DNA from 2 places in the Pseudoalteromonas mucoides genome. Region 1 is predicted to be linked to the other one. Evidence: predicted binding sites of a transcription regulator. Region 1 holds the regulator's gene; the other holds the start of a gene.

Region 1 (3,218 bases):
GCGAAGACTCAAATGACCGCGTGCATACAATTTTAGTACCTGTCGATAGCAAAAAATCAAAAGGCCAGCTATGAGTACATTAAAAGCCGAGTTTTTAGCAAAAAGCTACAAGGGCCGCCAAGTTGTAAAAAGTGTTGGCTTAGAAGTTAGCGCTGGGAGTATTGTTGGTCTGCTAGGCCCTAATGGCGCAGGCAAAACCACTACTTTTTATATGATTGTTGGCTTAGTGCCCAGCGATAAAGGTAAAATTAGTATTGATGATAACGATATTACATTATTACCCATGCACAGCCGTGCTCGCTTAGGAATTGGCTATTTACCACAAGAGTCATCTATTTTTCGTAAATTGACCGTTTACCAAAACCTCATGGCGATTTTAGAAACCCGTAAAGAGCTAAACAAAACAGCCCGTGAAGAAGCCTTAGATAGCCTACTTGATGAATTTAGCATTCAACACATTCGCGACAGCCAAGGTATGGCATTGTCAGGTGGTGAGCGCCGTCGAGTTGAAATTGCGCGCGCTTTAGCCGCAAATCCTAAATTTATTCTGTTAGATGAGCCTTTTGCTGGCGTTGATCCCATTTCAGTGTTAGATATAAAGAAGATTATCGAGCACCTTAAAAACCGTGGTATCGGCGTACTTATAACCGACCACAATGTAAGAGAAACCCTTGATGTTTGCGAAAAAGCCTACATTGTTTCTCATGGGGAGTTAATTGCATCAGGAACTCCTGAGCATGTACTTGCCAACCAAACAGTTCGCGATGTATATCTGGGTGAGCAATTTAGGCTATAAAGCAACGCTCAGCTAACTATCTGCTAAACTAAATTATGACAACACAATAAAAGGATTGTTAGAGATAAATGAGGCAATCACTCCAGCTGCGCATGGGCCAGCAACTTACAATGACTCCACAACTGCAACAAGCAATTCGCTTATTGCAGCTAAGTACATTGGATCTCCAGCAAGAAATTCAAGAAGCACTCGACAGCAATCCATTGCTTGAAGTTGAAGAGCAAGAGTTTAGTGACGAAACGGCTGGCAAAAATGAACAAAAACAAGATACCGAAGACGTCACAGTAAGTGCTTCTGCCGATGAGACACCAAGCGAATACGAACAAGAAAGCAGTGAAGCACTTAATAAAGACACCGTAAGTGACGATATGGCTATGGATGTGACCTGGGATGAGTACATGAGCGCCGCTCCTGCCAGCTCATCAGGCCCGATGCCTGAAGATGAATCTATTTATCAAGGGGCTTCAACCGAAACCTTGCATGAATATATTATGTGGCAGTTACAGCTAACCCCATTTAGTCCGACCGACGAGGCGATTGCGATTGCCATTGTCGAAGCTATCGACGACTCAGGTATTTTAACCTTAAGCTGTGAAGACATTGCTGAAAGCCTAAATAAAGATAATAACGAAGAAGAAATTGAGCTTGATGAAGTTCAGGCGGTTCTAAAACGTATTCAACTGTTTGACCCAATTGGTATTGGCGCACGCAGCTTGCAAGAATGTTTATGTATTCAACTAAATCAATTTGACCCCGCAACTCCTTGGATTAGCGAAACAAAAATGATTTTAACTGAACATATCGATTTATTAGCCAGTCGCGACTACCGAACTTTGATGAAAAAGACTAAGCTTAAGGAAGATGAGCTTAAAGAAGTGATGACACTCATCCACAGTCTAAACCCAAAGCCTGCGGATAGTATTGTACGTGAAGAATCTGAATACGTTATTCCAGATGTCTCAGTAAAGAAAATCAAAGGCCGTTGGGTTGTTGAGTTAAATCCCGATAGCATGCCTAAAATTAGAGTAAACAGCCAATATGCAGCTATGTCTCGCTCGGTTAAATCGAGTAGCGACAGCCAATTTATTCGCTCCCACTTGCAAGAAGCAAAGTGGTTTATAAAAAGTTTAGAAAGCCGTAATGACACATTACTCAAAGTAACCAACTGCATCGTTAAACAGCAGCAAGGATTCTTTGAACATGGTCCCGAGGCAATGCGCCCTATGGTATTAAACGATGTTGCTGAAATGGTCGAGATGCATGAATCAACCATTTCACGGGTTACCACCCAAAAGTACATGCACACCCCAAGAGGGATTTTTGAGTTAAAATATTTTTTCTCAAGTCATGTAAGCACTGAAAACGGTGGGGAATGTTCGTCTACAGCGATCCGCGCATTAATCAAAAAATTAATTAGCGCAGAAAACTCAGCGAAACCATTGAGTGATAGCAAAATTGCAGATATATTGGCAGAGCAAGGTATCAAAGTAGCTAGACGTACAATCGCAAAATATCGCGAGTCACTGGCTATTCCACCGTCAAATCAAAGAAAGAGCTTGATTTAAGGCGTAAAAAAACAAAGAAGGAAAATGCTTATGCAACTGAATTTAACTGGTCGTCACGTAGAAATTACCGATTCACTTAGAGACTATGTACACAATAAGTTTGCAAAGCTTGAAAGGCACTTTGATCATATAAACAACGTGCACGTCATTTTAGACGTAGAAAAGCTAAGCCAAAAAGCAGAAGCCACAATACACCTCAGTGGTGCTGATTTATTTGCTTCAACAGAACACCAAGACATGTACGCTGCGATTGACGCCCTAATAGATAAACTAGACCGTCAAGTTATCAAACACAAAGAGAAGCACGCTCGACACTAATATTATGAAACTAAGTTCACTTACTTGTAAGGACTGCAGTAAAGCTGCGGTCCTTTTTAATAGCAAAAAACGAATTTTAGAATTTATTAGCCAGTTGGCTCATGAACAACTCCCTCACCTTTCAGAACAAGAAATTCTTAACTCGCTACTTAATCGAGAGAAACTAGGAAGCACGGGTATTGGCCGTGGAATTGCTATACCTCACGGTAGAATGACTGGTGTTGATACACCATTAGCACTGATACTAGTGAGTGAAACGCCCATTAATTTTGATGCGATTGATAATCGTCCTGTTGATATATTTGTGGCACTCATCGTACCTGATGGTGAGAGTCAACTTCATTTAAAGACCTTGGCCACAATTGCTGATAAACTTAACGATAAAGATTTTTGTAAACAATTACGTAGCGCTAAATCAGACCACGACTTATACCAAGTTATTGTCGAGCAGTCATAAGAAAGTGAAGGAGTCATTACATGGAGTTAATTATCATCAGTGGGCGCTCGGGTTCTGGTAAATCTGTTGCCCTTCGCGTATT
Region 2 (3,218 bases), on a different contig from region 1:
TTCAAATTAAGAGGGCGGCAGCGCTTTGGTATTAATGTGTTTAAAGTGAGAGAAGTACTGCAATGCCCTCCTTTAACTAACATGCCAAAATCAAATGCGTATATTCGGGGCGTTGCCCATATACGCGGGCAAACTATTTCTGTTATCGATTTGTCCATGGCCGTTGGTGGCCCTGCTATCGAGAACATTCAAGACAGCTTTATTATTATTGCTGAATATAATCGCTCAGTTCAGGGCTTTTTGGTTGGAGGTGTTGAGCGCATCGTCAATATGAACTGGGAAAAGATCATGCCCCCTCCATCAGGTGCTGGTCGATACTCGTATTTAACCGCAGTCACTGAAATTGAAAATGAGTTAGTTGAAATTCTTGATGTAGAAAAAATCTTAAATGAAATTTGCCCAGTAAACACCGAGGTTAGTGCGGAAATTGCTAGTGATGGCGAAATTCAAAAAGACTTGGGTGAACGTATTGTATTTATAGCCGATGACTCAGCTGTTGCTCGTAATCAAGTGAAACGTGCACTTGAGCCACTTGGCGTACAAACGGAACTTGCAAAAAATGGTAAAGAGGCGCTAATCCGCCTTCGTGAAATCGCAGAGCTTGATTGTAAAAACGATATTACAGAAAGAGTCGGCTTATTGATTTCGGATGTTGAGATGCCTGAAATGGATGGCTACACTTTGACAGCAGAAATAAAAGCAGATCCTAAGCTTGCCCCTTTGCATGTAATTTTACACACTTCTTTGAGCGGTGTGTTTAATCAGGCTATGATTGAAAAAGTAGGCGCAGATGACTTTATCGCAAAATTCAACCCGGATGAATTAGCTACAGCAGTAAAAAAATGGGTTCATTGTGACTAATTTTGATAGGTGGTGTTACTTTGGAAAATAAACATTTACAGCAAGGCGAGTACGATCAATTCCGTACCTTTTTAGAACAGCAGTGCGGTATTGTGTTAGGCGATAACAAGCTTTATTTAGTAAAAAGTAGACTTGCGCCTTTAATGGCTCGTTTCAATGTTGAATCGTTATCACAATTAGTGAGTAAAACACTCAGCCCTCACGAACGGCAACTTCGCGCCGCCGTAGTTGATGCCATGACCACCAACGAAACTTTGTGGTTTAGAGATCAATACCCGTTTGAGTTATTACAAACTAAGCTATTTCCAGAGCATAAAGAACTACGCAGGCCTCTTAAAATTTGGTCTGCGGCAAGCTCTTCAGGTCAAGAACCTTACTCTATTGCTATGTCTGTGGCTGAATTTCAGGCAAAATCTCCTGGTGTTTTAAAAATGGGTGCTCAAATTGTCGGCACTGATATTTCCAATACAATGCTTGATATGTGTAAACATGCAGAGTACGACTCGTTAGCACTCGCGCGCGGCCTATCTGTTGAGCGACGGAAAAAGTTTTTCAAGGACAGTGGTAATGGCATGGCTCAAGTGATTGATCCGATTAAAAAGCTTACCAGCTTTAGGCATTTGAACTTACTTGATTCTTATGCCTTGATGGGAAAATTCGATATTATATTTTGTCGTAATGTATTGATTTACTTTTCACCTGAAGTAAAAGCCAAAATCATTGCTCAATTTGCCCAAGCACTAAACCCTAAAGGGTATTTGTTTTTAGGTGCATCAGAGTCTATGTCGGGACTCAGTACTGAGTTTGATATGGTACGGTGTAACCCTGGTATTATTTATCAAAAAAAATAGTATCCTCAGCTATTTTTAATTAATGATTAATAAAAGCGATGGCCTTATGTCATCGCTTTTTCTTTTGTATTTAATAACTTACCGACGTTAATATTTATAATTTATATTGGCTCACCTTTTGCATTAATCAGCTTAAGTCAATTTTTTGGAGATGGTTATGGCTATCAGTTTTGATAAAGCTTTTGGGGTGCATCCTCACGCAATGTTGATCCGTTCACAACGGGCCGAATTATTAGCAACCAATATTGCCAATGCTGATACGCCTGGCTATAAAGCGAAAGATGTCGATTTTGCCTCAGCTCTAAAAGCGGCAAAAAGCCACCAACAGGGCGGCAATAACATGGTAACAACTGATGCAAAACACATTGCCGGTGGTAGCCGTTATGTCGGTAATAGTGAAATGTTTCGTTCGCCAAATCAAGCAGATACAGGTGATGGTAACTCAGTAGATATACAGGTGGAACGAAACTTGTATACACAGAACTCATTAGAGTATCAGGCAAGCCTGCAATTTATGAGCAGTAAAATTAAAGGCCTTAAAAAAGCCCTCGGTAGTCAAGGAGCCTAAGCATGAGTTTATATAACGTTTTTGATATTTCAGGTACCGGTATGAGTGCGCAAAATGTGCGTTTAAATACTACGGCCAGTAACATATCTAATGCGAATACCATTAGCTCAAGCCAAGACCAGACTTATCGAGCTCGCCACCCTGTTTTTGCAGCTGAACTAACTAAAGCCTCAGCATCACAAAGCAATCCGCAGGGGTCGTCTGTAGGCGTTAAAGTACTAGGCATTGTAGAGAGCGATAAACCCCTACAAATAGAATATAACCCTAACCATCCTAGTGCGGATGAAAATGGGTATATATACAAACCTAACGTTAATGTTGTAGAAGAAATGGCGAATATGATTTCAGCCTCACGCTCTTATCAAACAAATGTGCAAGTTGCTGATGCAGCAAAGCAAATGTTAAGTAAAACACTGTTGCTCGGGCAGCGGTAATTGAGGAAAAGTTATGAGTAACGATATAACTACAACATCGTCGACTTATTTAGATTCGCTTAAGTGGCAAGAGAACCAAGTATCGACGGAAGAAAAAAGTGATGCGTTAACGCAAGAAGATTTCTTTTCCTTGCTGACGCAACAGTTGTCGTTTCAAGACCCAAGCAACCCCGCTGATAATGATCAGATGATTGCACAGATGACAAGTTTCACTATGGCTGAAGGTATTTCAAACCTAAACAGTAACTTTGAGTCACTCGCTTCATCTATGACCTCAAACTCAGCATTACAAGCTTCTACTCTTGTGGGTAAGCAAGCATTGCTAGAGTCAGATACATTAGATTTGAATGCTGGTAGTGATGCAAAGGGGACTATCGTTGCTCAAGAACCTGTTGAGAATTTGACCTTGCGTATAGAGGATTCATCTGGACAACTAGTACGTACAATTGATTTTGGAGCCCAATCAGCCGGTGCAATCCGTTTTGAATGGGATGGTAAAAACTC

What was found. Region 1 encodes sigma-54, which starts transcription at its own class of promoters, with help from an activator protein. Its sites were predicted from a motif close to GTTGGCACGNNNNTNGNNT; they were not measured.
Region 2: a site for sigma-54 is predicted at 1,818-1,836, ahead of flgB (flagellar basal body rod protein FlgB). Genes of this name have one in related genera too.

What each region holds. Positions count from the first base shown of each region.
Region 1 is NZ_JBMMUC010000013.1:18,881-22,098, forward strand. Features, by position in the region: gene lptA (lipopolysaccharide transport periplasmic protein LptA) at 1-74, shown strand, start outside; gene lptB (LPS export ABC transporter ATP-binding protein) at 71-796, shown strand; gene AAEU30_RS14560 (RNA polymerase factor sigma-54) at 865-2,361, shown strand; gene hpf (ribosome hibernation promoting factor) at 2,392-2,679, shown strand; gene ptsN (PTS IIA-like nitrogen regulatory protein PtsN) at 2,684-3,136, shown strand; gene rapZ (RNase adapter RapZ) at 3,157-3,218, shown strand, end outside.
Region 2 is NZ_JBMMUC010000004.1:7,975-11,192, forward strand. Features, by position in the region: gene AAEU30_RS05125 (chemotaxis protein) at 1-861, shown strand, start outside; gene AAEU30_RS05130 (CheR family methyltransferase) at 882-1,712, shown strand; gene flgB (flagellar basal body rod protein FlgB) at 1,870-2,280, shown strand; gene flgC (flagellar basal body rod protein FlgC) at 2,283-2,714, shown strand; gene AAEU30_RS05145 (flagellar hook assembly protein FlgD) at 2,728-3,218, shown strand, end outside.